One region of the Neobacillus sp. 114 genome, then DNA from elsewhere that is predicted to be linked to it. Evidence: predicted binding sites of a transcription regulator. Region 1 holds the regulator's gene; the other holds the start of a gene.
The links. The regulator Rex, encoded in region 1, represses fermentation and respiration genes when NADH is low (regulators of the CRP and FNR family bind a similar motif). The targets are predictions, from matches to a motif close to TTGTGAAATATTTCACAA.
Positions count from the first base shown of each region.

Region 1 (15,613 bases):
CGACTGTTTAGCAAAAACACAGGTCTCTGCAAAGCCGCAAGGCGAAGTATAGGGGCTGACGCCTGCCCGGTGCTGGAAGGTTAAGAGGAGGGGTTAGCGCAAGCGAAGCTCTGAATCGAAGCCCCAGTAAACGGCGGCCGTAACTATAACGGTCCTAAGGTAGCGAAATTCCTTGTCGGGTAAGTTCCGACCCGCACGAAAGGCGTAACGATCTGGGCACTGTCTCAACGAGAGACTCGGTGAAATTATAGTACCTGTGAAGATGCAGGTTACCCGCGACAGGACGGAAAGACCCCATGGAGCTTTACTGTAGCCTGATATTGAATTTTGGTACAGCTTGTACAGGATAGGTAGGAGCCTGAGAAGCCGGAGCGCCAGCTTCGGTGGAGGCGTCGGTGGGATACTACCCTGGCTGTATTGAAATTCTAACCCGCACCCCTTATCGGGGTGGGAGACAGTGTCAGGTGGGCAGTTTGACTGGGGCGGTCGCCTCCTAAAATGTAACGGAGGCGCCCAAAGGTTCCCTCAGAATGGTTGGAAATCATTCGCAGAGTGTAAAGGCACAAGGGAGCTTGACTGCGAGACCTACAAGTCGAGCAGGGACGAAAGTCGGGCTTAGTGATCCGGTGGTTCCGCATGGAAGGGCCATCGCTCAACGGATAAAAGCTACCCTGGGGATAACAGGCTTATCTCCCCCAAGAGTCCACATCGACGGGGAGGTTTGGCACCTCGATGTCGGCTCATCGCATCCTGGGGCTGTAGTCGGTCCCAAGGGTTGGGCTGTTCGCCCATTAAAGCGGTACGCGAGCTGGGTTCAGAACGTCGTGAGACAGTTCGGTCCCTATCCGTCGTGGGCGCAGGAAATTTGAGAGGAGCTGTCCTTAGTACGAGAGGACCGGGATGGACGCACCGCTGGTGTACCAGTTGTCTTGCCAAAGGCATCGCTGGGTAGCTATGTGCGGACGGGATAAGTGCTGAAAGCATCTAAGCATGAAGCCCCCCTCGAGATGAGATTTCCCATAGCGTCAAGCTAGTAAGATCCCTGAAAGATGATCAGGTTGATAGGTCAGAGGTGGAAGCGCGGTGACGTGTGGAGCTGACTGATACTAATTGATCGAGGACTTAACCAAGTCATATTAAGTAAGGCGAACTCGTTTTTACTATACTTCTTCTGCATTATCTAGTTTTGAGGGAATGAAAACCTCTAAAAATAGTCTGGTAGTAATGGCGAGAAGGTCACACCCGTTCCCATCCCGAACACGGAAGTTAAGCTTCTCAGCGCCAATGGTAGTTGGGACGCAAGTCCCTGTGAGAGTAGGACGCTGCCAGGCTGTGTTAATTTAACACATTATATTGTTATCGCGGGGTGGAGCAGTCCGGTAGCTCGTCGGGCTCATAACCCGAAGGTCGCAGGTTCAAATCCTGCCCCCGCAATTTGGTCTGGTAGTTCAGTTGGTTAGAATGCCTGCCTGTCACGCAGGAGGTCGCGGGTTCGAGTCCCGTCCAGACCGCCATTTATACGTAAAAATTAGCACGAAACAACGTTTCGGCTTTTTTTATGCCAATTTTTATTTTATACATATATAAATACATCCTTAGGAGCCTTCCTAAGGTTTTTTTTGCACGTAATTAAGGTAAAATGAAGATATAGATATGGTAAGGTTAAAAGGTGATGCTATGAACCAATTTGAATGGAAGACAGCTAATGCGGAGGAAACTGGACATTTTGCCACAAGATTGGCTAAGCTTTTGCAGCCGGGAGATGTGATTGCACTTGAGGGCGATTTGGGTGCAGGAAAAACCACCTTTACCCAAGGCTTAGCAAAAGGTTTAGATATAAAAAAAACTGTTAACAGTCCAACTTTTACGATTATTAAAGAATATAAAGGCAAGCTGCCATTATATCATATGGATGTCTATCGGGTAGCAGATTCCATGGAAGACCTGGGATTTGATGAATATTTTGAAGGCGATGGGGTTTCAGTGGTTGAGTGGGCACATTTAATTGAAGACCAGCTGCCAGGGGAACTGCTGACTATTTATTTATATCGCGAGCGGGAAGACCATAGAAGATTTGTATTGGTACCAAAAGGTGAGCGGTATGAGCAATTATGTAAGGAGATTTTGGCATGACCATTTTAGCAATTGATACTTCTAATTATGCTTTAGGAGTCGCGCTTTTAGAAGAGAAGGAAGTACTTGGCGAGTATATAACAAATTTGAAAAAGAACCATTCTGTCCGGATTATGCCTGCCATTCAGACGTTAATGAAGGATTGTGAAAGGGTGCCGTCCAATTTAACGAAAATTGTAGTAGCTAAAGGCCCAGGATCTTATACCGGTGTTAGAATCGGCGTTACGATAGCAAAAACGCTGGCATGGACTTTAAACATTCCACTTGTTGGAATATCAAGCCTTGAAATTCTGGCAGCAGGGCCAGGTCGATATTTTGACGGGCTTATTTCCCCGATATTCGATGCGAGACGGGGACAGGTTTATACAAGTCTGTATCAAGTCGAGAATGGAGAGCTAAAAGTAATTGAGCCGGACCAACTAACAATGGCGGTTGACTGGGCAGGGAAGTTATCCGAATTGGACAAACCGGTTCTATTTGTCGGCAATGATTTGTCTATTCACCGTGAAAGAATAACAGAGAAACTAGGTTCTCAGGCCGTTTTTTCAAGCATAACAGAAAACAATCCCCGTCCATCCGAGCTGGCCATGCTGGGAAAAGACAAACAAGGGGAAGACGTACACACCTTTGTCCCTAATTACATTCGGTTAGCAGAAGCGGAAGCAAAGTGGTTAGAGGCGCAAGGGAAAACTTTATAAAGATAAGGATAGAGAAAGATGGAAGATTCTTATGTTTTTCGTTACATGAGGGAAGAGGATATCGATCAAGTATTAGAGGTTGAGCATGCATCATTTACAACCCCGTGGAGCAGGGAAGCATTTTATAATGAGATGCACAATAATAACTTTGCTGTTTATATCGTCCTCGAACATGAAAATAAAATTATTGGCTATTGTGGAGTCTGGGTTGTAATTGATGAAGGTCATGTGACGAATGTCGCGATTCTTCCTGAGTACCGCGGCAAAAAGCTTGGAGAGATGATGATGCGAAAGCTGATATCCGTCTGCCAGGAGAGGGGTGCAAGAAGCATGACATTAGAGGTAAGGGTAACGAATCATATCGCTCAGTCTCTTTATCGCAAACTAGGGTTTCAAAATGGCGGAATTCGGAAAAATTATTACTCAGATAATTTGGAGGATGCGCTGGTAATGTGGGTGAATTTATGAAAAATGATCAGTTGATATTAGGAATTGAAACAAGCTGTGATGAAACGGCGGTGGCAATTATCAAAAATGGCCGAGAGATAACGGCCAATGTGGTTGCCTCGCAGATCGAAAGTCATAAACGGTTTGGCGGGGTCGTTCCGGAAATTGCCTCACGCCACCATGTTGAACAGATTACGATCGTGATAGAAGAGGCATTGAAGCAGGCGAATCTAACATTTACTGAAATTGATGCCGTTGCGGTAACGGAAGGGCCGGGTCTGGTGGGTGCCCTATTAATTGGCGTCAATGCCGCCAAAGCACTTGCGTTTGCTCATAATAAACCGCTTGTGCCGGTCCATCATATTGCCGGTCATATTTATGCAAACAGGCTGGTAACAGAGCTGAAATTCCCTTTGTTGGCTTTAGTGGTCTCAGGGGGCCATACGGAGCTTGTCTACATGAAAGATCATGGACATTTTGAGGTAATTGGCGAAACAAGGGATGACGCAGCGGGTGAAGCCTATGATAAGGTAGCTAGAACATTGAATCTGCCATATCCAGGCGGTCCGCATATTGACCGTTTGGCCCATGAAGGCCGTCCTACTATTGATTTGCCCCGTGCCTGGCTGGAGGAAGGCTCCTATGATTTTAGCTTTAGCGGCTTAAAATCAGCGGTCATTAATACGGTTCATAATGCCGAGCAGCGTGGTGAGACGATTGCCCCGGAGAATCTGGCCGCGAGCTTTCAGGAAAGTGTCATTGATGTATTGGTGACGAAGACCGTAAGAGCCGTTGCAGAATATGGCGTCAACCAAATATTATTGGCAGGAGGAGTAGCAGCCAATAAGGGGCTTCGAGCAGCCCTGGAAAAGGCATTTTCAGATAAGGCGGATGTTGAATTAGTCATTCCTCCATTATCCTTATGCACAGACAACGCAGCCATGATAGCAGCTGCCGGAAGTGTCATGTTTGAAAAAGGAATTCGAGCAGACTTATCACTAAACGCGATACCTGGATTGGATATAGAAACATATAACACCTGACCTTTCCTAATAAGGAAGGGTTTTTTTAATAAAAGAATCTAATCAAACGTTTAATTGATTTGGTTGATGAACTAATCAAACGTTTAATTGATATTGGCAATAAACTAATCAAACGTTAGATTGAAAACGGCAAATCCTTGAAATAGGCATTTTAAGATTTAAACAAACATTTGATTGAATTTGGGCTAATATAAAAATAGCAATTTTGTGGATAAAAAATTTTTGAAAAAGTGGAAAATTCAAATGAATTGTGGATAATTCAGTGATTAATGTTGATAATGTGGATAAATAGGCGTTTTTTTGTGGATAATGTGGAAAAGTTAATTGGATAACTGAAATAATGGCATTTACAATGTGAATAATTCTGTGGAAAATTAGGCCTTTTGGATTACAAGCATAACAAATAACCGGACTCCAACAGTCCGGTTATCCACATTATTCTGCCAGCTCGGCCCATTCTTCCATTAATTCGTCAAGTTCGGCCTTAGCCTTTTCACTTTTTAAATTAATCTCTAAAACCTTTTCATGGTCCTGAAAAACTTCTGGCTCGCATAATTGCTGTTCATAATTCTGAATCTGTTCTTCAAGCTCCGAAATGCGTTCCTCGATTTCTTCCAATTTACGTTTTCGCTGGCGTTCCAGTTTTTTCGTTTCTTTATCCTGTTGATAACTGTTTTTTTCAGCAGGCACAAAAGCAGAAACCTTCTTCTCGGAGGCTGCCAATGCAAGTGCCGTAAGTTCCTCCTGCTCTAGCTTTTTATCCACATAATAATCGTAGTCGCCGAGGTATTCTGTGCTGCCCTCAGGGCTCAATTCTAGTACCTTGGTTGCGATTCTGTTAATAAAATAACGGTCGTGTGAAACAAACAAAATAGTACCTGGATAATCAATTAGAGCATTCTCAAGAACTTCCTTGCTGTCCAAATCCAAATGGTTGGTAGGTTCGTCCAATATTAATAAATTTGCTTTCTCGAGCATTAGCTTGGCAAGGGCTAGGCGGGCTTTTTCACCGCCGCTTAATGACAAAACGTTTTTAAGCACATCGTCACCGGAAAATAAGAAATTTCCAAGCACCGTACGGATTTCCTTTTCTGGTTTCAGTGGATATACATCCCATAGTTCGTTTAAGACGCGTTTATTGGAGGTAAGGTTGGCTTGTTCCTGATCGTAATACCCGATGGACAAATTGGTTCCGTATTGAATAGTTCCAGCCAAAGCGGGAAGCTTTTTAATAATTGTTTTTAAAAGGGTCGACTTCCCGATTCCGTTAGGGCCGACAAGGGCAATACTGTCGCCTTTATAGACACGAAAGGAAATATCCTCGGAAACCATCTCGCCATCATAGCCGACAGCAAGTGAATCAACAGTCAGTACATCATTGCCGCTTTGGCGCTCAATTTCAAATGAGAAGGAAGCGGATTTTTCATCCCCTGATGGCCGGTCCATGATTTCCATTTTTTCAAGTTTCTTCCGCCGGCTTTGCGCCCTCTTAGTAGTAGTGGCCCGTGCGATGTTGCGCTGGATGAAATCCTTTAAGGCGGCAATTTCCTCCTGCTGCTTTTCATAAAGCTTCATGTCGCGTTCATAATTGGCAGCTTTCTGCTCAAGATAAGAGCTATAATTACCGGTAAATCGCTGAATCAGACGGCGTGATAGTTCATACACCTCTGTAACCACTTTATCCAAAAAATAGCGGTCATGCGAAACAATTAAAATCGCGCCATCGTAGCCCTGCAGATATTGCTCCAGCCAGGAAAGGGTTTCGATATCCAAATGGTTGGTTGGCTCGTCCAAAATTAAAATATCAGGTCTTGTCAGCAGCAGTTTGCCTAGCGCAAGCCGTGTCTTTTGTCCGCCGCTTAGACTTGAAATCATTAATGTAGTATCAGAAAAATTTAACCCATGCAATACAGAGCGGATATCGGCTTCATATTGATAGCCGCCTTGCTCTTTAAACTTTATTTGCAATTCATCATATTCCTTTAATACCCGTTCGTATTTTCCTGGGTCCCCGAAAACAGCAGGATCGGCCATTTGCTCCTCCAGCTTCCGTAGCGTTTTTTCCATCGCCTGCAGGTTCTCAAAAACCGTCAGCATTTCCTCCCAAATGGACAAATTGGACTCCAAACCCGTATTTTGTGCCAAATAACCAACGGTAACATCCTTTGGTTTGATGATTTCGCCGCCGTCATAGCCCATTTCGCCGGCGATGATTTTCAATAACGTTGATTTCCCCGCTCCATTGCGTCCGACAAGGGCAACACGGTCACGGGTTTGTAATTCCAGTTTTATATTCGATAAAATAAGTTCAGCACCATAATATTTTTGTAGTTGGTTAACCTGTAATAAAATCATTTTTTTCACCTCTATTACCTTATGACTAGTGTACCGTATTACCCGAATGTCGGCAATGAAGTGAAATTTTTAATGGAATTATAAAAAAATATACCGATAGTTCAAAGTTTCACACACATGGACATAAAAATATTGTATTATTTTTTGTAGGAGGATTTTTTTATGGCTGAATTTACTCATTTTAATGAAGAAGGCCGGGCCAAGATGGTCGATGTCAGCGATAAGCCGGAAACGGCACGCACGGCACTTGCCCAGTCTAGCATAACAGTAAGCACTGAAATTTATGAAAAAATCACAAACTACGAAATGAAAAAGGGCGATGTCTTAGCAGTGGCCCAGGTTGCTGCGGTAATGGCGGCGAAAAAAACATGGGATATCATTCCAATGTGCCACCCGATCCCATTAACAGGTATCAATATTAGTTTTTCGTGGGAACAGGCCGGGCAGGAACAATATATACTGCATATTGCTGCATTAGTGAAAACCAAAGGCAGTACCGGAGTTGAGATGGAAGCGCTAACAGCCGCCTCTGTTTGTGCCCTGACCGTCTATGATATGTGTAAGGCAGTTGATAAAGGGATGGTGATCGGACCAACCTTTCTGTTAGAAAAAACCGGCGGCAAAAACGGTGATTTTAGAAGGAATATCTAATATATCCATTAAAATTGAAGGGTGGGAGAAATATGTCCAATGAAACGATGAAAATACCACAGGCAACAGCAAAGCGTCTGCCCTTATATTATCGATTTTTACAAAACCTTCATTCTTCTGGCAAGCAGAGGGTGTCATCTGCAGAATTGAGTGAAGCTGTAAAGGTGGACTCGGCCACGATTCGCAGGGATTTCTCTTATTTCGGAGCCCTTGGGAAAAAGGGGTACGGCTATAATGTAAACTACTTGTTATCGTTTTTCCGGAAAACTCTTGATCAAGATGAATTAACAAAGGTAGCGTTAATCGGGGTGGGTAATCTTGGCACAGCCTTTTTACACTACAATTTTTTAAAAAATAATAACACAAAAATCGCTTGCGCCTTCGATGTGGACCCTGGAAAAATTGGCGATTCGATAGGCGATGTTCCAGTTTATTCGATGGACGATATAGAACAGTATTTGATCGAGGAAAATATTTCGGTAGCGATTTTGACGGTGCCGGCTCCGGTTGCTCAGCAGATCACAGATAAACTTGTGAAAACGAACGTAAAAGGAATTTTAAACTTTACTCCAGCAAGACTGAATGTACCTTCATCGATCCGCGTGCATCATATTGACCTGGCGGTGGAGCTGCAGTCACTTGTTTACTTTTTAAAGCATTATCCAAACGACGAAGTCGAAGAATAAATAATAAATGGGCTTCTCGCCAAAATAGGTGAGAAGCCCATTTTTCGTTTGGAAACATTTTTCCTAAACAGATAACTATACAAAGGGAGTTAAAGTAAGTAAAATAAATATACAAATAAGTATCGTAATCCAATAGGAAAGATGGGGATTAAAATGTCAGAAACAGTTCGTTCAATCCCACGGCCGCTCGTGAAAACAAACCAGTGGACAATTGTTTTAAGTGTTGTGTTAACATGGTTATCCGGACAGGAATGGTTTTTGTTAGTGCCGTTAGTTGCCGGTTTGTCTGGTCTTTTATTCGGGTTTAATCCGATTATGCAAATAGCAAAACTGTTTTTAAGAAAGGACCCAAAGGCTTATATCCCTGAGGATTGGGAGCAGCAGCAATTTAATCAAAAAATTGCCGTATCGTGTTTGGGAATTGGATTTGTAGGATTCCTGCTGGGATGGAATGGTGTTGGCTATGTGTTCACAATTCTTGTCGCGGCGGCGGCCTTTGTGGCAATCCTAGGTTTTTGCATCGGATGCTTTATTCATTATCAGTGGAACCAATACCGTTATAGAAAGGCGCACCAATAAAGATAGGGGTCTGAATTTTTCAGACTCTTTTTTGTTTTTCTGCTTACATTTGACGCTAGTCCAAAGGATAAGGGGATTGCAGTTGCAGTCGGAATTGTATTGACCTGTCGCGGTTGGAAATTGGGATGCCTGTGCTGGGTTTATGCTGCGGGCATCTCGAGAGGCAAACTTGTACAGCGATTTCCGAAGTATTATTGGGAAGAAGGTAAAAGACTATCCACTCACAGCAAGCAAGTTGAAACGGATCCAGCATGCCGCAGAGCGAACGACGGCGGGGGCATTCTTGCAGCTGGATAAGCCGCTTAATCCAGGAATTATATTGGACCATCCAATTGAAGTTAGGAAAAATTATTTAATCTGCGTGAACTTGTCTTGCTGCAGAAAATATGTGCTACAAATGAGGGGGCAGAAATTTTACGGAAGGCTATCTCCGTGTTTGCTGTTCATGGCGTCATGGAGGAATTTTCGTCGCTGCCGCGTATCTTCCGCGATGTGGTCGTAAACGAACAGTGGGAGTGGCCGCGTAATCTGCTGCAAAAGCAAATCTACCGCGAGCAGCTGCCGAATGGGACTTATTCTGCGCTTCATTCTTTAAAGCTTACAGCTGATAGCTCTAACAGGGGTCAATTAATGGAGCGGGGCGAAACTTTATTGAAGGCATCAAGGACATTTGAGTGAAATTGGGAAGGGAAATGTCCGTGATTGATAGGCGGTATCAAGGACAATTTGAGTGAAATTGGGAGCGGAAATGTCCTTGATAGGCGGTATCAAGGACAATTTGAGTGAAATTGGGAGCGGAAATGTCCTTGATAGGCGGTATCAAGGACAATTTGAGTGAAATTGGGAGCGGAAATGTCCTTGATAGGCGGTATCAAGGACAATTTGAGTGAAATCGGGAGTGGAAATGTCCGTGATAGGCGGTCTCAAGGACAATTTGAGTGAAATCGGGAGTGGAAATGTCCGTGATAGGCGGTCTCAAGGACAATTTGAATGAAATCGGGAGTGGAAATGTCCGTGATAGGCGGTCTCAAGGACAATTTGAATGAAATCGGGAGTGGAAATGTCCTTGATAGGCGGAATGAAGGACAATTTGAGTGAAATCGGAAAGGAAAATGTCCTTCATAGACGGTATGAAGGACATTTTGAGTGAAAGCTGAAAGGGAAAAGTCCTTCATTAGCCGAATGAAGGACTTTTTAAGTGGATTCAGAAAGGAAAATGGCTTTCATTGGTCCAATCAAAAATAAAGACATCATTGTTTATTCATTTTATCCCTGTACTTAAAATGAATAGCAATCATCTTTAAGGCTGACCCAAAATCAAAGGTGGCGAGGATGACCAAAAGGTAGCTGAAGAAGCCCCAGCCATTGTTTTGGACATCATCGATTGCAAAATAGGTGAACAGTGCACCAAGTATTAAATAAATCAAACCGGAAAACAAAGGTGAACGTCTCATAGAAATCCTCCGATAAAGTTTTGAACTGCCTCTGCCTCACGCATCAGCCGCTCAATGTCATCCTTATAAACCGACTGAACAAGGACGACCATCGTGTTCATAGATACATGGGCGAAAATCGGCACCAGGATACGTTTAGTTTTTACATAAAGAAAGGCAAAGGTAAAGCCCATCGCCGAGTAAATAAGCAGATGCTCAGGCTCCATATGGACAAGCGCAAAGACCACCGAGCTGATTAGGGCAGAAATGAAGAAATTAAACCGCTTATAAAAAGCCCCAAAAATAATTTTTCGAAACACAATTTCTTCTAAAATAGGGCCGATAATACTCGTTACAAGAATGGCCAAAGGAAAGGCATTAATGATCGTGAGGATTTCCTGTGTATTTTTAGAGCCCAATTCAATCCCAATAAGGCGCTCAATGATGGCAGCCGTATATTGGGCAAATAGGGCAAGGAAAACCCCTAAAATCGCCCACTTTATTGAATGACCGATTGAAGTGTTTCTTTCACTATGGACCCCAGGCTTCATTTCTTTTCTTAGGATAACAAGAATGATGAGAAAGGCAAGGGTGAAACTTGTGATCAGCCAAACCGGTACCACAAATTCCTGCCTCCATCCAAAAAGGCGAAATCCAAACATAAATGCAGGAATCCCGGCAAAGCTGGAAAGCTGCATGGCAATATAAACAATAAGGACAATCCAGTATTCCTTTTTCAAATCAAAACTCCTTTTCCATCTATTTTTTCCAATCGAAATGTAATCAATCACTATTCTTCATTCTACCTTTAATGACAAATTAGTTTCAATTTTGAATGCCTGCTTTGAATAGATTGAATAGAAATATGGATTTTATCCATACTTTATAAGGTGGAAAAAAAGGGTAACTTTTTTTAATAAATTTTATGCATCAGACTTGCAAAAGATTTTCAGATTCATTATTATAATAATTGTGTTAGCACTCATCATAGTCGAGTGCTAATAAATGACCGAATAACACATATTTGAGGAGGTTGTTTGAATGTTAAGACCATTAGGTGATCGCATCATCATCGAACTCGTTGAATCAGAAGAAAAAACTGCAAGCGGTATCGTATTACCGGATACAGCAAAGGAAAAGCCTCAGGAAGGAAAAGTTGTAGCTGTAGGTACTGGCCGTGTGCTTGACAATGGCGAGCGCGTAGCTGTTGAAGTTTCTGTTGGCGACCGCATTATCTTCTCAAAATACTCTGGTACTGAAGTGAAATACCAAGGTGCCGAATACTTAATTTTACGTGAAAACGATATCCTTGCTGTTGTAGGCGAGTAAATCCAACAGTTGAAAAATAAAAGTTTTTAAACATATGAGGAGGTTTTTTAACAATGGCTAAAGAGATTAAGTTTAGTGAAGACGCTCGCCGCGCAATGCTTCGCGGTGTTGATACACTTGCTGATGCAGTTAAAGTTACTCTTGGACCTAAAGGACGCAACGTGGTTCTTGAGAAAAAATTCGGTTCACCATTAATCACAAATGACGGTGTAACGATTGCAAAAGAAATCGAATTAGAAGATGCATTCGAAAACATGGGTGCAAAGCTTGTTGCTGAAGTAGCAAGCAAAACAAACGATGTTGCTGGTGACGGTACAACAACTGCAACAGTTCTTGCTCAAGCGATGATTCGCGAAGGCTTAAAGAACGTAACTGCTGGCGCTAACCCAATGGGTATCCGCAAAGGTATCGAAAAAGCAGTTACTGCCGCTGTTGCAGAACTTAAAGCTATTTCTAAACCAATTGAAGGCAAAGAATCTATCGCTCAAGTTGCCGCTATTTCTTCTGATGACAAAGAAGTTGGCCAATTAATCGCTGAAGCAATGGAGCGCGTGGGCAATGACGGCGTCATTACAATCGAAGAATCTAAAGGCTTCACTACTGAATTGGATGTAGTTGAAGGTATGCAATTTGACCGTGGCTATGCTTCTCCATACATGGTTACAAATACTGACAAAATGGAAGCTATCTTAGATAATCCATTTGTATTAATCACTGATAAGAAGATTACAAGCATTCAAGAAATCCTGCCTGTTCTTGAGCAAGTGGTACAGCAAGGCAAGCCATTATTGCTAATTGCTGAAGATGTTGAAGGTGAAGCACTTGCAACTTTAGTACTGAACAAGCTTCGTGGTACATTCAATGCTGTTGCTGTTAAAGCTCCTGGCTTTGGTGACCGCCGTAAGGCAATGCTTGAAGATATCGCTGCTCTAACTGGTGCTGAAGTGATCACTGAAGAGCTTGGCCGTGACCTTAAGTCTGCTACAATTACTTCTTTAGGACGCGCTGCTAAAATCGTTGTCACAAAAGAAAACACAACAATTGTTGAAGGTGCAGGAAGCACTGAAGCAATCCAAGCTCGCGTGAACCAAATCCGCGTTCAATTAGAAGAAACTACTTCTGAATTCGACAAGGAAAAATTACAAGAGCGCCTTGCTAAATTGGCTGGCGGTGTAGCAGTTATCAAAGTTGGTGCTGCAACTGAAACAGAATTAAAAGAGCGTAAGCTTCGTATCGAAGACGCATTAAACGCAACTCGTGCTGCAGTTGAAGAAGGTATCGTATCCGGTGGTGGTGTTGCCCTTCTAAACGTATACAGCAAAGTGGCTGAGCTTCAAGCTGAAGGCGACGAGCAAACGGGTATCAACATCGTTCTTCGTGCGATGGAAGAGCCAGTTCGCACAATCGCTACCAACGCTGGTCTTGAAGGATCTGTTATCGTTGAGCGCTTAAAGCATGAAGAAGTTGGCACAGGCTTCAACGCTGCTAGCGGCCAATGGGTAAACATGATCGACGCTGGTATCGTTGACCCAACTAAAGTTACTCGTTCTGCACTTCAAAACGCAGCCTCTGTTGCAGCTATGTTCTTAACAACTGAAGCTGTAGTTGCTGATAAGCCAGAACCAGCTGGTGCAGGCATGGGAATGCCTGACATGGGCGGTATGGGCGGTATGGGCGGCATGATGTAATATCAGCCCCAATATCTAGGGTTTGGAATAAATAACATGAAGCTTCTCGTGAGTTGAGCAAACTTATGGGGAGCTTCTTTTTCCATTTCTTGTGTTACAATGAATATATAATTATTTGTTTCAAAACATGAGAGTGGGGGAATCGGAATAAATGAACACTGTTCTTACATATGTAGTTTCCCTTTTCGTGATTGTGATATCAGTATTTACAACTCTTTATATTAAGTCCGAACTTGAGCGGGTGTTACATGAAAAAACAGATACTGTCCCTTTCCATATTTGTAATATAGTAATAATTATAATGGCTTCTCTTTTGACTCATGCTGTAATGACTAAATACGTCATGGGGAATAAAATTGATTTAATGCTGCAAATAGTCATCCACATGTTCATGATCTTCCCAATTTATATATTAGGGAACATTGCGTTTGAAAAATATAAAACAGTTTATCGAAAATACTTAACCACTGAGAACCGGAAAGTGGTAGTTCTTAACGAAAAGTACCTAAAAAAGAAAAAACGGTTTACAAAATTAAACAAGTATAATGCCGTTTCTAAGGAAAAATAAACCTTCGGAATAACAGAAGTAAGTCAAAAAAGTTCTTATTCAAATAATCAATACCAAACCACTTCCTAAAAAGTTAGGGAGTGGTTTTTTGCGGTTTCTTTAGAATTGGCTATGTTAGACTTAGCAAAATTCCTAAAAATTTTGCAAAAACTCCTAAAATGTATGTGTATTCTGAATATTAGACCAATGTTAAAATATACTTGATTTTTTGAAATCGCTTGCATACTTAAAGTAAGTTGATAGCGTGTTTTCTTGAAGGGGGGAATAGATTAAAAAAATCTTTGCTGGTTGATGAGGCTTTTAATCTTTTAAGAAACGAGGGGAAAGAGCAAGTGAGACATCTATTATCGATAGTGGGGAAAACGCTTTTAGCTTTTCTGGTTGTGTTTGCAACCATTTTACCATTTGCTGTGAAACATAGTTCTGCGGCAGAAGGAACGTCAACAGATTTTGAAGTCCTGAGGCAAAAATGGAAGTCTTATTTAGTAGGGGGTAACTTCTCGCTGGAAGACCCGGATGTGGCCAGCAAGGTGAACATTATTGCAAAGACCGCATATGACTATTGGGAACCCATGGTTAAAACCAATCCGGATAACTATATTTGGGAGGATCTAGACGACAGTGTGATCACGGTAGAAAAGAGTAAATCAAGCCCGATGACACTGGCGTATCAACGTTTAAATGCCATGGCAGTGGCTTATGAAACTAAAGGGGCAGCCATCAAAAACAGCTCTGGGGAAACAGTCACATTGTATCAAAACCCTCAATTAATAACAGATATTAAAAATGGATTAAACTGGCTATACCAAAAAAAATATAACACCAACAGATCAATTGGCAAGACAAACTGGTTTGACTGGTGTATCGGTACACCGCTTGCTCTTAATGATACAGTCGTTTTGATATATGATCAGTTATCCAAACAAGAAATAAGCAATTATATGGCAGTAATTGATAAATTTACCCCAGATCCAACGAAGGCCAATGGGGGCAAGGCAACAGGTGCAAACCTCATGTATGTTGCACAAGTTGTAGGAATTCGCTCGATTATCCTAGGTGATGGGGACAAGCTTGCCGCATCACGTGACGCGATTAGCCCGTTATTTGAATATGTTACAACTGGAGATGGATTTTATAAAGACGGCTCCTTCCTGCAGCATGGAAACCATCCGTATACTGGAGGGTATGGGAAAGCGCTGCTTGCCAATCTGGTATCCTTCGTTTATTTATTAGACGGTTCTGATTGGAAGGTTAAAGACCCTAACCTGGATAACATGTACAAATGGATATTTGATTCCTATGAGCCTGTTATTTATAAAGGCGGATTAATGGATATAATTCGCGGAAGGGAAATTTCAAGATTTAATCAGCAGGATCATTTAATGGGCCACGAAACCATCCGACCGATTCTACACCTTGCCTCGTTTGCTCCGCCTCAGTATGCAGCAAGACTAAAAAGCATGGTAAAAGAGTGGATCCAATCGGATACGTACCTGAGTTTTTATGAAACAGCTCCCATTTATCATGTCGTACTGGCCAAGCAAATTGTGAACGATTCAACGATTAAACCAAGGGGAGAACTGGTCACGAACCGCCAATTTGCTAACATGGACCGTACCGTTCATTTACGTCCGGATTTCGGCTTCGCTCTTGGCATGTCTTCCAGCCGTATCTATAACTATGAATCTATTAACGATGAAAACCTCAAAGGCTGGTATATGGGTGACGGCGCTACCTATTTGTATAATAGCGATTTGAGCCAATATAGTGATGATTATTGGGGAACCGTTAATATGTACAGAATCCCTGGCACAACAGTCGACACCCAGACAAGAAAGTCTAGCGAGGGACAAAGCAAAGCGAGTGCGGAAGATTGGGTAGGCGGTACAAACATCGCAGGGCTATACGGAGTATCCGGCATGGCATCGAACGGCTCCAAAGCCTGGAAAAACACTTTGACAGCCAAAAAATCCTGGTTCATGTTCGATGATGAGGTTGTTGCA
Region 1 covers NZ_CP126144.1:249,354-264,966, forward strand. The annotation lists rRNA gene QNN06_RS01355 (23S ribosomal RNA) at 1-1,130, shown strand, start outside; rRNA gene rrf (5S ribosomal RNA) at 1,215-1,331, shown strand; tRNA gene QNN06_RS01365 (tRNA-Met) at 1,361-1,434, shown strand; tRNA gene QNN06_RS01370 (tRNA-Asp) at 1,438-1,514, shown strand; gene tsaE (tRNA (adenosine(37)-N6)-threonylcarbamoyltransferase complex ATPase subunit type 1 TsaE) at 1,678-2,133, shown strand; gene tsaB (tRNA (adenosine(37)-N6)-threonylcarbamoyltransferase complex dimerization subunit type 1 TsaB) at 2,130-2,831, shown strand; gene rimI (ribosomal protein S18-alanine N-acetyltransferase) at 2,850-3,299, shown strand; gene tsaD (tRNA (adenosine(37)-N6)-threonylcarbamoyltransferase complex transferase subunit TsaD) at 3,296-4,321, shown strand; gene QNN06_RS01395 (ABC-F family ATP-binding cassette domain-containing protein) at 4,757-6,676, opposite strand; gene moaC (cyclic pyranopterin monophosphate synthase MoaC) at 6,839-7,327, shown strand; gene QNN06_RS01405 (redox-sensing transcriptional repressor Rex) at 7,360-8,013, shown strand; gene QNN06_RS01410 (DUF4395 domain-containing protein) at 8,167-8,592, shown strand; gene QNN06_RS01415 (hypothetical protein) at 9,025-9,270, shown strand; gene QNN06_RS01420 (YdiK family protein) at 9,843-10,046, opposite strand; gene QNN06_RS01425 (CPBP family intramembrane glutamic endopeptidase) at 10,043-10,765, opposite strand; gene groES (co-chaperone GroES) at 11,067-11,354, shown strand; gene groL (chaperonin GroEL) at 11,408-13,042, shown strand; gene QNN06_RS01440 (hypothetical protein) at 13,194-13,610, shown strand; gene QNN06_RS01445 (polysaccharide lyase 8 family protein) at 13,943-15,613, shown strand, end outside.

Region 2 (15,613 bases), 370 kb from region 1:
AAGTGCGCAAAAAAAGGTCATTCAAAAACTGACTAATCAAATTAGTGAGGCCTTTGCGACAGCCTACGCTACTTTTAAGGAAGCGCTTGAAATTCATGATGATTGGGAAAAAATCTATATAAACAGTATGAACTTCCAAAAAGCGGATCAATTGACCAAAAAGCTGATTGAAACTTTTTTTGGAAAAATGAGGTTAAGCAAACAAGCCGATGTTCGCCACCGTTTTCTTGGGGCTGCCACACCAAAAGGCGCAGTTGATTTTGTCCCTAATTTAACGGAGGATATTCAAAAACGCTATTTTATTAAGGGGCGACCAGGCTCCGGCAAGTCCACGATGCTGAAAAAACTAGCTGCTGCAGCAGAGGAGCGGGGCGTCGATGTAGAAATCTATCATTGCGGCTTTGACCCTAATAGCCTCGATATGTGTATTTTTAGAGAGCTGGGGATTGCCATTTTCGACAGCACCGCACCGCACGAGTATTTCCCAAGCCGCGACGGTGATGAAATCATTGATATGTATGAAATTCTAATCGAGCAGGGAACAGATGAGATATTCGCCGATTTTATCAGCAAAATTTCCACCAAGTATAGAAACAAAATGACAGAGGCAACAAGCTGGCTCGCCAAAGCGAAAGAGCTCCACGATGAGCTTGAAGCCATTTATATTTCCGCAATGGACTTCACAGTGGTCGAAAAAATCCAGACTAAAATTGCTTCAGAAATCAATGCATTAGCTGGGGTAAACGCTTAGAACCAAGGGGCCTGATCCCTCCCGCAATAAGATTTAATGCGTTGGGGTCAGGCCCCCACTGTGTTAATTCGTTAACGGCGGGGGTCAGGCCCTATTTCCGTTATGTGTGTGGGTTTGTTTTGTTTTGCTTTGCTGGTCCTTGTTGCGTTTGTTTCCCTTGCTGTTATCGCCGCTTACGAATTCGGCGGCAAATTCAGCTGACGTCTGGCCGGCGCTCGCTGAATTTTGGTTTCGGCTGCCTTTATTAAATTTTTTCGTCATCATCATCCCTCCTTCTGCACATGTTAGTTTGTCGTCTGCCTATTAGTTTATACACGAGTTTCTTCACCAAAAATAAGGTAAAAAGAAAGGATGTCGTTTATTGAAAGAGATTGCACTCTTAACCGAGATGTTTGAGAAGAACCGAAATGTAGAAAATGCCGGGCCGATGGAAAAATATATGAAAGGGCATTTCCCATTTCTCGGCATTAAGAAACCTTTACGAGCAGAAATGGAAAAGCAATTTTTTAAAGAAACCGGAATTTTAAAGAATCCTTTCAACCAAGATTTTGTTTGGGGGCTTTGGGTGAAAGAAGAACGGGAATATCAATATACTGCACTTGTTTATTTAGAAAAGTCGCTAAACAAATTGGACAAGTCAGATTTGCCTTTCATGGAGCGGTTGATCACCATGAAATCCTGGTGGGACACGGTCGATGCGATTGCCCCAAAGCCAGTTGGAACAATTGCACAGGTCTTTCCTGAGGTAATTGAAGAAACAATTAACGGCTGGGCAGTCCATGAATACCTCTGGCTAAGAAGAGCCGCGATTCTTTTTCAACTGAAATATAAAGAAAAAACGGATGATGAACTGCTATATCAATACATACGTGAGAACGCCTTAAGCAAAGAATTTTTTATCCAAAAAGCAATTGGCTGGGCGTTGCGGGAATACTCGAAGACAAATCCTGGATCCGTCGGGAGGTTTATAGAGGGGCACCAATTAGCACCTCTAAGTATTCGCGAAGGCAGCAAGTACTTAAACTGAGCCAATTAGGAGAAAATACCAGTTGTTCATGGTAGAATGGCAATATTGAAAAGAGATGAAGGAGAACATCATGATGAAATGTATTGCGACAGATATGGATGGCACATTATTGAATTCCATGCAGGTGATTACCGAGGAAAATAAACAGGCGATCTTAAAGGCACAGGAAGCCGGAGTGGAAGTGGTGGTTGCTACCGGAAGATCGTATCAGGAAGCGACCTATGTTTTAAATGCGGCCGGGTTGAAATGCCCAGTTATTTGTGTGAACGGCGCTGAGGTCCGCTCAAAAGAAGGAGAGATTATTTCTGCTTCCCCGATTGCCAAACAAATGGCCAAGGATGCGGCGGCAGTATTGTACGAAAAGGATATCTATTTCGAGGTATACACGAATAAGGGAGCTTTTTCCGTCGATACCGACAAGGCTGTTTCCATTCTCGTGGACATCGTGATGAGCGCCAATCCTGAAGCTGATCGGGACTATGTCGTTCACGCGGCGGGAGGAAGAATCAGAGATGGCTTGATTCATTCAATTGAAAATTATGAACTTCTTTTTGAAAGTGATGAGTATCAGATTTATAAGTTTTTAGTATTCTCCTTTGATTTAGATAAGCTTGGCGATGCAGCCAGCGCCATAAAAGAGTTTAGCGAGCTTGAGGTCACGAAATCGGGCATTGAAAATATTGAAATCACCCATAAAAATGCTCAAAAAGGGATTGCCCTTGAGGCCTTCGTCAATGCAAAAGGGATAGATTTGTCGGAAACAATGGCGATTGGCGATAATTATAATGATGTATCGATGTTTGAAAAAGCCGGACGAGCAGTGGCGATGGGCAACGCCAGCCCAGTTATCAAATCGCTGTGCGATGTGATTACCGATACAAATGAAAATAGCGGTGTAGGAAAGGCAATATTGGACGTTTTATAAAAGGGGGCTCCAAATGTACAAAGCCAGGTCCATCGTGTTAGTTTTGATTTTGCTGCTTTCAGGCTGTTCCTTTTTTGAAAAAAAAGAAGAGGAACCAGAGGGCGATGAAGCCATTGTCCTTCTGCCTGATATTGAGGTTGTCGCTGAAAATTTATCTGTACCATGGTCAATTGATAAAGTAAATGGAACATTTTACATCAGTGAGCGCACAGGAAGCATTGCCAAAATCGAAAACGGCAAAATGGAACGGCAGCGAGTGGTTTTACGGAAACCGCTGGCTGAGGCAGCGGAAGCTGGGCTGCTCGGCTTTGTGCTGGATCCCCAATTTGCAGAAAATCACCAGGCCTTCGCCTATTACACATATTCGGAAGAGGGGCAGGGCCAGTTCAATCGGGTCGTCGTGTTAACTTGGAACGGTGCTGAATGGGATGAGGGGCGAATACTGTTGGACCGCATCCCGAGTGCAGCCTACCATCATGGCGGCAGGATGAAAATAGGCCCTGACGGAAAGCTTTATGTGACAACGGGTGATGCGACTGTTCCGGAATCAGCGCAGAATAGAGGATCCATCAACGGGAAAATTTTGCGAATGAATTTGGACGGGACTATCCCGGCGAATAATCCATTTCCTAACTCGTATGTGTACAGCTACGGCCACCGGAATCCGCAGGGGCTGGTCTGGATTGGTGAGACGCTTTATGCAAGTGAACATGGACAATCGGCGCACGATGAAATCAATCGGATTAAGCCCGGGGCGAATTATGGCTGGCCGGTGATTCAAGGGACGGAGCGGAAGGCGGGAATGGTGACGCCGCTCTTTCAATCTGGGAATGAAACATGGGCGCCATCAGGGATGGCTGCTTATAATGGGAAACTTTACGTAGCCGCATTGCGCGGCAACGCTGTCCGTGAATTTAACCTCGCGGCCGGCCGCACCACGGCGGTCATCACCGGACTGGGCCGCATTCGCGATTTGTTTGTAGATGGAGAATACCTTTACTTCGTCAGCAACAACACCGACGGCCGCGGTACACCTGACGAAAAAGATGATAAACTATACCGAGTTTTGTTGAGGGATTTGAAATAAATAGGGAAAGGTGTCAGCATCATGGAGGAAATTCCAGATGAAGGACATTTTCAAAGGGGTTCGGTAAAGAAATGTCCTTCATAGCAGAGATGAAGACCATTTTGGATGATTCCAGAGTAGGAAATGTCCTTCATAGCCATGATTGAAGACCATTTTGGATGATTCCAGAGTAGGAAATGTCCTTCATAGCCATGATTGAAGACCATTTTGGATGATTCCAGAGTAGGAAATGTCCTTCATAGCCGAGATGAAGACCATTTTGGATGATTCGAGAGCAGGAAATGTCCTTCATAGCCATGATGAAGACCATTTTGAATGATTCCAGAGCGATAAATGTCCTTCATAGCCGAGATGAAGACCATTTTGGATGATTCCAGAGTAGGAAATGTCCTTCATAGCCATGATTGAAGACCATTTTGGATGATTCCAGAGTAGGAAATGTCCTTCATAGCCATGAAGACCATTTTGAATGATTCCAGAGCGATAAATGTCCTTCATAGCCGAGATGAAGACCATTTTGGATGATTCGAGAGCAGGAAATGTCCTTCATAGCCATGATGAAGACCATTTTGAATGATTCCAGAGCGATAAATGTCCTTCATAGCCGAGATGAAGACCATTTTGGATGATTCCAGAGTAGGAAATGTCCTTCATAGCCATGATTGAAGACCATTTTGGATGATTCCAGAGTAGGAAATGTCCTTCATAGCCATGAAGACCATTTTGAATGATTCCAGAGCGATAAATGTCCTTCATAGCCGAGATGAAGACCATTTTTAATGATTCCAGAGCAAGAGATGTCCTTCATAAGACTCGTAGTGCCTGGCACTTTATAATATTTCAATCTTAAGCGAGTTAATTTGCGAGACAAGCAGGTCTTCATATTGTTTTTGTGCTTGATAGTAGATTTCCTGATCCCCTGCTTTAGGGTTTTCTTTTTTTGCTTGGTCGACTAAATCCTTTTGGACCTTTTGAGCAAGGACAATTAGCTTGTATTGCTGCTTTTCAACGTCCCAGAATTTTCCTTCCCCATAATGCTGGATTAATGCTTGGGCTGAGGCAAATTGCGCATATTGTCCACGCGCCTTTTCTACAGCCGCATCGACCTCCGCTGCCTCAACCTTATGTCCCTTTTCCTCAGCGAGCAACGCCATCGAGCGGAGGCGGATAATTTGCGTTAGCAATTTGTTTTGGTCATCCAGCACCTTTTCCTGTGAATCCAAATAGGCAAGCTCTTCCTCCAGTTGTTTACCGCTATAATTCTTCCGGGCTGCATCGCGATTGATTTCCAGTTGCAGTTGATTAATAAATTTGTAAAAAGAAACATCCTTATCCGTGATCCATTGTCCATTTATTTTGGCTACACCTTCTGGCTTTACCACATTGATTTCGATGACTTTCTCAGTTTTTTCCCCATCTTTTTTCAAAAGGAACGCGGCTTCAAACTTGCCGTTCATCGGAACCTTCACATCTGCAGCGTAAGTTCCGTCTTTCCCTTCAGCAAACTTCACTTTCACCGTGCCGTGGTTCATAGTTGCCATCGACAGGTCAGCTGTCACCGTAAGCCCTGTAACTGCCTTGCCAGCCTCGGTTACTTTAATTTCAAACGGCGACGGTTTATCCTTTTGATAATAAAGCTCCTTGGTGATGTCAATCTTATAATCAGGCCCCGAGCTGCAGCCGGTCATGACAGCGGCGAAGACCATCATCATGAGCAGCAACACGGCGTGCATCCAACGATTTCTCATATCCCAATACCTCCTAATTGCTGTGTTGTTAAAAATTCATCTACCGTATATTTTTCCATCTTTCCTTCATTTAAAAAAGCAACATGCGTACAAACCTGGCGGATTTCATCCAAATGGTGCGACGAGAGCAAAATGGTTTTGTCCTTTAAGCCTCTTAAAACCTCCAAGATTTCCTTCCGGCCCATCGGATCAATTCCACTCGTAGGTTCATCCAAAATCAAAATACTCGAATCCTGATAAAGCGTAATCGCAAGACCAAGACGCTGCAGCATTCCCTTCGAGTACTTTTTCACCGGTTCGTTCCGGTCATCCCATAGCCTGACCGCACGAAGTACTTGGTCTACCCGTGCTGCATCCGCTTTCCCCGAAACAGCCTCGGCAAAAAAGGTCAAATTCTCCAGACCGGTCAGCATCGGATAAAGCATGAATTTTTCCGGCAAATAGGCGATTGTTCTTTTCCAGTCATGATTTTTTTTGGAGACTGCAGCGCCGTTAATCGCAATTGAACCTTGTTTAATAGGTAACAGCCCCAGCAAACTATTAATAAACGTCGATTTTCCTGCGCCATTTCGGCCGACAAGGGCGCAGATCTCATTCTTGCCGATGTCAAGATCGACGGAGTCGAGCACTTGCTTTTTGCCAAAGGATTGGCATAAGCCCTCCACTTTAATCATTCATAACCCTCCTTGCGGTTGAACAGCACTGCCGCCCCAAATGATACAGCTAGCCAGAACACTCCGTTACCCAGCATAAAGAATGCGGGCTTAGTCCACATAAACGCCTGCAGCATCCTCGACATATGGCCGAACGAGTAAACGCCCATGCCCGTTTCTAAAAACATCCGGACAGCCTGAAGCGGATTTAAAAAGTAGACGAGCGAAAAGAATTTCACATTTTCATAGGTGACATCCGGCAAAAACGATAGCAGGATGAAATCGTGTAAGAAGAAGAAGTAAAACCAGACAAAAATCGTATAGCCAATAATCTGCATCCGTGAGCGGCTAAAGCTGCCGACCGCTGCCCCCATTTGCAGGAAAATCACGGCCATTACGAGAATGCTTACCGCAAAAATGAGATAGCCTTTAAAATCGAGAGCAAATTGAAACTTCAACATTAATAAATATAGGAAAAACCAAGCCGCGAGTGGCACTAGGACAACAGCATAAAGCCCAGTGCTTTTTCGCATAAGAAAGCTCGGATAACTATCCCTTTTCGTTAACAGCATAATCAATGTCTTTTGTTCTTTTTCCTGAAAAACAGAAAACGCTCCGATAAACAGGCACAAGATCGGGATAAAGTAAATAATCGTATCAAACAAGTTGATTAAAAGAATATAAAAGCCTTTTTCAAATGACAGGGAGGCGGAACGAACCAATATACTGATTGAAATGAGCGCAATGATGCTTAGAGCGAGCCACAGCCCTTTACCCCTTATATTTTCTTTCCATTCCTTCCAAATATAATGCATAGTGTTTCCCTCCCCTTTATCAATATCAGCACCGCGATGACACCGAGGGCAGCAAATAGAAGCGAAGAATGGCTGCCGCCTTTAGAAACCAGTGGATGCGGATCTTTAAACATAACTTCATCGTCGTTCAGTGTGGCGTTAATTTTTTCATAGATGCCCACGGCAGGGCTTTTTAAAAATAGATTTGTTAATTCCTGGTCCTCCAGCAGCTGGTGAAGGGAAGAGTGGTAGGTTATTGGAAAATCGCCGATGCTGTCCTGGTTTAAATCGGTGAGCGGGAAGGCGCTGCCCCAGTCGTTGCCTTTGCCATGATGGCTCCAGGCATTGCCTTTGCCCTTGCCACCGATGGTGACAGCCGGGATGGTATTTTCGGAAATTCGGTTTAATGTAAATATTTGATCATTGGAACTGGCCCAAAGCTCAATGCCAATTTGGTTTTGGATGATTCGGTTGTTCCGAATCGTATTTCGGGTTGCCTGGTCAATATACAAGCCCCGCTGGTTCATGTAAAAAAGATTGCCTTGAATCGAGTTGTCATTAGCTTGCAAGAGTAATAATCCGAAAGATTGGTTTCCGTAATTGACGATAAATTGATTGTCTTCAAGTGTTAGTCCGTTTGAATTCATGATGGCCGCGCCGCCCTGATTCATCGTAAAGGTATTTCTTTTAAAAATATTTTCATCTGAGTACATGTAGTGCAGGCCGTAGCGGGTGTTGATGATGGTATTGTCATAGCTTTTGTTATTGTTGGCGTAGTCGAAAAACATCCCGTCACGGGTGCCTTCGATCTTGTTGTGTGCCAACAGGTTATCGTTTGCGTAATAAACATGCAGCCCGTTACCTTGGGCAGCAATTTCGCCCTTGCCCATTCCTTTAATATCGGCATACTCAATGGTGTTGTGATGGGCCTGGCTTAAATAAATGCCGTGAAAGGAGTTGCGGATAGTGACGTGCTCGATGATGTTATGGTTCGTATAAATTTTAATCGCCGCGTATTCCTCGGCCGAGTTGCGGTCCATGCTGCTGCCAGTTACGGTAAGATTTTTTAAATGAACCTTAGCTGCCTTAACAGAAATCACGTTTCCTGTTCCGTCTCCTTGGATCACGGTCTGTTCTGAGCCAATAATCGTCAACGGTTTGGTGATGACTATATTACCTTCATACGTCTTATTTTCAAGCTTCAATACCGCTCCCTCTTTCATGGAGTCGATCGTCGCTTGCAGACTTCCGTGTTCGGCTGCCATATATTCCTCAGGTTTGATAAACAACAAGAGAGAAAGAATGAAAGATAGGAGCGTTAATTTTTTCATTTTACTTTTCGGTCCTTCCATAACGGAATTAATAATAAAATAAACGCAGCAATAACAAAGTAGACACCTGTTCCCAAGATACTGTGGGTAATAAAGTTCGCCACAGTATTTTCACCGATAATAGGCGGAACAAATGGATCCATATGAATCGGCGCCTTTGGATCTAGATTGGAGCCGTATCTTTTTAGGGCAGAATAAAGATCCCAAATGCCTGCTGCACCGCCAATCATAAAGATGCCAATCAGTCCATAAAGCACTTTTTTATTGCGGAGGAGGGCTGTTATCAGGGTGAGCGCTGCTAAACCTCCGACAATGTAAATCAGGTAGCCCAGCTCAGGGAAATTTTCTTCACTGAAATTAGCCATGCCGATGTAGTGATTAAGACCGTTAATGATATCAATTTGGCCTTCCAGTTTGTTTGGATAGACAATGATATTTAACCCTTCCGGATATTGCGGTGCGATAAATAGCATTCTCCACCAAGGGAAAAACATTGACACCACGATGAGAGCTGCCGAAGCACCGATTAACAGTGCGGAGATAAGAGATAATTTATTTCCCTTCTTACTAACATTCAAGTTAACCACACCTTTTATAGTAATAATTAAGTAAAAGGGGATGGGTACCAACATTCATTGATACCCACCACCAACTTTAGGCACTATTGCTTTGGTTTGACTAGGAAGTAGCCGGTCATTTCTTGGTGCAGGGCGGAACAGAAGTTTGTACAGTAAATCGGGTAAGTACCCGCTTTTTTCGCTGTGAACTTCATCGTGTTTGTCTGTCCTGGCTGCACTTCCATGTTCAGGTTGTAGCTGTTGATGGCAAAACCGTGGGTAATGTCCTCATCAAAGTCGAGGTTAGTCAGATGGATCGTAACTTCATCACCTTCGTTGACTTCAATCACATCAGGGCGCTTCGCTTTGGCATCAAAAATGAACTTCGAGCGCATCGCGATGCCGTAGACGTCGACTTTATTGCCATTGCGGACAATTTTCGCTTCGTCTTTTTTATAAACAGCCTCTTTGTTATTTTCATCCTTCGGATACACATTGATGGCCTTGATTTTATCCGCCTTAATCATCTGCGCATAGTGTGGTTCTGGGTTCACCGGAGATGATTGGATGACCTTCATTTTGCCGCTAATATCAATTAATTGCATTGATTCAGGGTGAGAAGGTCCGACAGACAGGTAGCTGTCCTTGGCAATCTTGTTCAGAGCAACAAGCCAGTGGCCATCAGGTGATACAGTGTCTCCTTCAGCAGCAACAGAGTGACCTGGTGAATATTGGACAGGCACGCGGTCTAACGTCTTGCCGGTCTTTGGATCCCACTTCACGATTTCCGAAGAAATAAACATTGTTGTATAGGCCATGCCTTTATCGTCAAACTGTGTATGAAGCGGTCCAAGTGCGTTTTCTGGATTCACTTCACGTTCCATCACAGATTTGTAGTTAATAATCGGAATGCCGTTTCTTTCACCGGCAAAGTCTTTGTTTTCAATCGCTTTAAACGCTTTTTCAAAAGAAAATACGGTCATCGAAGGCGCAAGTTTGCCGGAAGCGATGAAGTATTTGCCATCTGGAGTTACATCGACGCCGTGCGGCGATTTAGCTACAGGAACTAAATAAATGCCGCCTTTTTGTTTTTCAGGGTAAATCATCTTCTGTCCGCCAACATCCTCGTACTGGCCGTCTTTGACCATTTTCTCAAGCTCTTTCCAGTTAAACAGAACGATGAAATCGCGGTCCGCTTGGGAAGCGTTGATTTCCAGGTTGGTCGTTGCTTCCTCAGTGTTATAAGTGGTCATGACAGCCCAGTCCTTGGAGCTCTTTTTACCAGCATCGGAAAGGTCATAGGACCAAGGTGGGAGCGCCACCTGATAGGCAATGTTCAGCTTTGTATTTTTTTCATCAAAGGTAACGGCTGACATGACGCCGCGGTATTTTGTGCTGTAGTCATCAAGAGATTCATAGGCCTGCCCAAGCGGCACGGCAAAGCGGGTTGGCAGGAACATGTACTCGGTATTTTCCGTGACGAACGCTGCACAGTGCGGTCCGCTTGTATTAGGAACATTCAAGATGTCTTTTACGGTAAAGGTTTTTAAATCCATGACAGCGGCGCGGCTGTTGCCGACATCAGTGGCAAACATGTATTTGCCGTCATAATCACCGTTTGTTTCTGAGAATGCTGGGTGGTGCAGGTCGCCCCATGTATAATCACCCATCATTTTTTTGGAATGTTCATCAAACCCGTAACCGGTTGCGGAATCCTGCGAGAATACCGGAACGGTACGGATTTGGCGCATCGAAGGCACTCCGTAAATAAACATTTGGCCGGAGTGGCCGCCGGATGCAAATAGATAATAATCATCCTTTTTGCCAAAAGGGACATACACCTTTTCGGCATCGCTCTTGTTGCTTGAGGATGCCGTTTCCGTGGTCTTTGCGTTTGACGAGAAATCGGCGAATGAGATTGTTGCTGCGGCGAATCCGGCTAGTAGTCCAGACGCGATTGGTACCCATTTTTTCATTCGGTTAACACCACCTTATTTTTCAGATGCCTGCTTGAGCAGGTCTAATACTTGCTTTTCTTCTTCATCAGTTAATGGATTTTTGCCGATAACGCCTGACATGACAGCCGATGTCGGTGCTTTTAGAAATTCCTCAATTGGTTTGCCGTGCTTGCCTTCAACGTTTACAAAGGCTTGGGATAGATCCGGTCCGACGGCACCGCCTTTTAGGTTGATCGCTTCCACGCTATGGCAGCCAAGGCATCCCTTTTTATTGAGGATATTATCGTCATTTGCGCTGGATGTTGCGGCTGTTTCCTTAGGTTTGCTGGAATCATCCGCTGCTTTTTCCTTTGATACAGCCTGGGCTGTTTCCGGCGCCTTACCAGGGTCGCTGGAGTTTCCCATGATGACATCAAATACGAGGTATCCAAGCCCGAAGCCGAGCACGACGCTGATAGCAAAACTAATAAGAGCCTTTTTCAAATTGTTCCCCCTCCTTTTTCTCAATTGAACAGCTTCATCCTAATCGTTTGTATTTTGTAAAATTGTGACGTCCGTCACAGGAATTTAAGGTTTTATGAACGATTTGTGAAAGGACCCGAAAATCCTATATTTTAAGCGTTTTTAAAAAAATGAACGTTCTGTGAAAACAAATTTCCCGTGTTGTTTTACCGATTTGGTTTTTTGTGAACCTTGTCACTTCAATACTTATGGAAATGTCTTACAATAAGAGGAAAAAAACGAGTAAAGGTGGTGGGAAGGTTGGAACGAGTTAGAAAATTGGTGGAACCGAATTTAGCTGTGATCCAGGAGGTAAAAAAAGAGAGCTTGCTCCGCAAGATTGTGATTTTTAGAGATTTATCACCAAAATCACTGAGCATTATTGAACAGAGGATCCAAACGCTTGAGGTGAAAAAAGGAGAGCCGATTATTAAAGAGGATGAACCGGCAAGAGGTGTCTTTTTTGTTCATGATGGGTCGGTAAAGCTCGCCAAGCAGGATGAGAACGGGAATGAAATTATTGTCTGTTTAAAGCAAAAAGGGGATATATTCGCTGAAGCATGTCTATTCACACAGAAGACTGAATGTTATCCAGCAACAGCAACGATGCTCGAGGATGGCAGGCTATTCTTTTTGGATAAGCAGGAACTCGAGCAGGATCTTTACCAATATCCGGAGCTTTCTATGCAAATGATCCGCTATATGAGTGATGGCTTGAGGGAAATGACTGGTCAGTTAAGGGATGTGGCCCTGCTTGATGTGTATGCGAAAACGGTGAAGACACTTGAGCGGCTCGGACGGAAATTTAACACGGACTTCAAACGCTGGGAGATTGAAATCCCTTTAACTGTACAGGAATTCGCCACCGTTGTTGGCACATCGCGCGAAAGCATCAGTCGTGTTTTCTCAAAACTAAAAAAGGAAGAAATGATTGACTTGAAATCGAGGAAAATCATCATTCTTGATTGGTGCAAATTCTGTACCCTGCTTCATAAAGAATATTAAAAGGAAAGGGACCTGCCCACGCATTAAAAGCGGAAGGACGGGTCCCTTTGTATATTTAATCAAATTTGTACGTCCAAAAGCGCTCGTTGTTGATCCAGACCATGATTTGTGGGTCTTGATTTTTTAATTTTTCGGACACGTCGGCAAACATTTGCTCCGTTTGCGAGCGGTGTGCCTTGATGGCTGCTAGTTTTTTTTCCGCAACCGGGGTTATATCATTAATGATATCGGCCTCGCCAAGCTTTTCGATGCAATCGTTCGAGAAGGCAACGCAGTGTAAGGTCGGCCGTGCGGCTTCAGGCAGCCGCGCGGCGGCGCGGACGACGGCCGCACCTGTGGCGTCATGGTCGGGATGCACGGCATAGCCGGGATAAAAGGTGATGATTAAAGATGGGTTTAACTCATCGATCAGGCCTGACATCACGTCGGCCAGCTTTTCTTCATCCTCAAATTCTACAGTTTTATCGCGGTAGCCGAGCATGCGTAAATCTTGGATGCCTAAAGCGCGGGCAGCTTCCTTTAGTTCCGCTTTTCTGATTTTCGGGAGATTTTCCCGATTGGTAAATGGCGGATTCCCCATATTGCGGCCCATTTCCCCCAGGGTTAAGCAGGCGTAAGTAACGGGGGTGCCATTTTTGATGTGAGTGGCTATTGTCCCGGATACTCCAAATGCTTCATCATCCGGATGTGGAAAGACAACTAGTACATGGCGTTCTTTTTCCATTTTACATTCTCCTTTCAGGACTGACGCATGAAACCACTATTCAAATGGAGTTGGGCTGATTTCTAATGCGACGGCTAATTTCCCTTCATTGTCATGGCCGGCAAGCAGCAGCCGTCCCAGTTCATCGATTTCAAAATGAGTGATGCCCTCAGCGTAAATCCAGCCAAGGTTAATTTTTAAGCCCACCCGATAAGGGCCTTTTCCGGTAATTTTCCCTATTTCATACTGGACTTTGGCATTGCGGATATAAGCACCCGCCGAAAAAAAGGATTGATTGCGATGTGATGCGTAGGCACCGTTTGTGGTTTCAAGGTGAATATATACTTCTTTATTTACGAAGCTATTAATGGCTTCCTGTACTTGTTTGGTGTTCACTAGTTCCAAGCTGATTCCTCCCTTCCCGTTATTTCTTATAAAAAATAGGATTTAGTCTACGAGATATTTTTCTTTAAGAATGTAACTATCATACTAAAATTGGATAAAAAATGCGAAATGAATGCTCCGGGAAATGTTGATTTCTGCTCCAGGGGGCTCGCTTTCCGCGGGCGGTTCGGGGAGCCTCCTCAGCGCCTCTGGCGCCTGCGGGGTCTCCCCTGTCCCGTACTCCCGCAGGAGTCTCGCCCCTTCCGCTCCAATCAACTGGGGTTGCCGATCATTTCACATTTTTATGAAAAAAGAAGAGCCGAACTTCATGTTCAGCTCTTAAAGAAATTATTCTGCGCAGTCTTCGCAGTATTCGGTTTTGCTTTTTGAACTGCGGTAAGCGCCGTGCCAGGTTGGGCCGACGTATTCATTTAGGCGGAAGCCCTGTTCGATGGCTGCGGCAATAAAGTCTTTCGCCACTTCGACTGCTTCAAAGACGGATTTCCCTTTCGCAAGTTCAGCTGTGACCGCGGATGAGTAGGTGCAGCCGGCGCCGTGCGTAAAGGTTGTATTATATTTTGGCGATTCGTAAATTCTGAATTCCTTGCCATCATAAAGAAGATCGACGGCATTTTCTTCAGACTGCAGTTTGCTGCCGCCCTTGATGAGAACATTTTTTGCCCCTAAATCAAAGATTTTTACAGCTGCCTCTTTCATTTCTTCCACTGTCCGCGGCGTTTTCATGCCGGCAAGCTGTCCGGCCTCAAACAGATTTGGTGTTACCACTAAACAGCGCGGCAATAAAAGTTCACGCATCGCATCAGTCGTTTCCGGGTTTAACACCTCGTCTTCGCCTTTACACACCATGACAGGGTCTATTACAACACGCTCTAGCTTGTGGGCATCGATGGTTTTTGCAGCAATTTCAATTAACTCGACCGTTCCCAGCATACCTGTCTTCATTGCATCGATACCGACAGATAGAATGGTTTCCAGCTGCTTTTCAAGAAAATCTGAAGCAATTGGGAACACGTTATGATGCCAGTTGTCTTTGGGATCCATCGTGACGATGCATGTCAGGGCACTCATACCATATACACCAAGCTCTTGGAACGTCTTCAAGTCCGCCTGAAGCCCCGCCCCGCCGCTTGAATCGGAACCAGCAATTGTCATTACTTTCTTAATGCTCATTATGTACTCCTCCTAAAAAAGGCTTAATTATCACCCTATTATTATAATTCAACAGCAAAAAAACAACCAAAATAAACTTTTACAATGGTGCAATTGATTTTTTTCGCCTGTCGAAAGTGTTTGACAAAAAAGTGAAATATCCATCTTTTTTACTATTTTAATCAATTTATTGTGATAAAAATTACTTTCAAAAAACTCCTCTAAAATTACTCTATTAATGAGAAATACTCTTCAAAGGTGGTGGGAAAACAATGAACCACAAAAGTTGTCCCGACGAATATCCCATTTCATTAGTCATTAACGGGTACGAAATGGCGGTTTTCCAATTGACAAAATTTGATCTCGAGGATTGGACATATGGCTATTTGTTTTCTGAAGGATTTATTCAGGCTGCAAATGATATTGAGTCCATCGTCATCAATGAAGATATGGGCAGCATCCATGTCACTTTAAGCGCAGCTTTTGATGAGGAGCAGGTCTTTTCAAAGAAGAAGCATTACACAGCAGGCTGTGGCAGGGGCGTTACATTTTTTTCAATGACAGATGTAAAGAACTTCGATAAGGTCACATCAAATCAAACCTATCAGCTTAGCTATCTTTTAAAAAAACGCAGTGAATTTGCACAGAACTCCCGTTTTTATTTGGAGACAGGCGGTATGCATGGCGCCTGCATTGTGGATGAAGAGGGAAATATAACCATTCGCGAGGATATCGGCCGGCATAATGCTGTCGATAAGATTATCGGACACGCCTTGAGAAACGGCTTGCGCCCCAATCGGCTTGTACTTCTTACAACCGGCAGGGTTTCATATGAAATGCTTTCAAAAGCAGCTAAATTCGGCTTTCCTGTTATCGGCTCGCGGACGGCCGCAACCAAGCAGGCCATCCAGCTGGCGCGGTACTTAAATATAGAAGTAATCGGCTATTTAAGAGGGAAAATGGCGATGATCTATACCGCGGCAGGCAGGGTCGAAAATGATGTAAACCCAGAGCCGCTC
Region 2 covers NZ_CP126144.1:6,281,333-6,296,945, reverse strand. The annotation lists gene QNN06_RS30745 (PRK06851 family protein) at 1-751, shown strand, start outside; gene QNN06_RS30740 (hypothetical protein) at 836-1,012, opposite strand; gene QNN06_RS30735 (DNA alkylation repair protein) at 1,140-1,778, shown strand; gene QNN06_RS30730 (Cof-type HAD-IIB family hydrolase) at 1,849-2,703, shown strand; gene QNN06_RS30725 (PQQ-dependent sugar dehydrogenase) at 2,717-3,790, shown strand; gene QNN06_RS30720 (hypothetical protein) at 4,079-4,288, opposite strand; gene QNN06_RS30715 (hypothetical protein) at 4,337-4,564, opposite strand; gene QNN06_RS30710 (FixH family protein) at 4,621-5,538, opposite strand; gene QNN06_RS30705 (ABC transporter ATP-binding protein) at 5,535-6,212, opposite strand; gene QNN06_RS30700 (ABC transporter permease) at 6,209-7,006, opposite strand; gene nosD (nitrous oxide reductase family maturation protein NosD) at 6,970-8,316, opposite strand; gene QNN06_RS30690 (hypothetical protein) at 8,313-8,894, opposite strand; gene nosZ (Sec-dependent nitrous-oxide reductase) at 8,978-10,849, opposite strand; gene QNN06_RS30680 (cytochrome C) at 10,865-11,314, opposite strand; gene QNN06_RS30675 (Crp/Fnr family transcriptional regulator) at 11,594-12,337, shown strand; gene bshB2 (bacillithiol biosynthesis deacetylase BshB2) at 12,393-13,061, opposite strand; gene QNN06_RS30665 (YojF family protein) at 13,098-13,445, opposite strand; gene pdxK (pyridoxine/pyridoxal/pyridoxamine kinase) at 13,773-14,615, opposite strand; gene fdhD (formate dehydrogenase accessory sulfurtransferase FdhD) at 14,867-15,613, shown strand, end outside.
Region 2: QNN06_RS30680 (cytochrome C) is a predicted target of Rex. The motif match lies at 11,516-11,533, and genes of this name have one in related genera.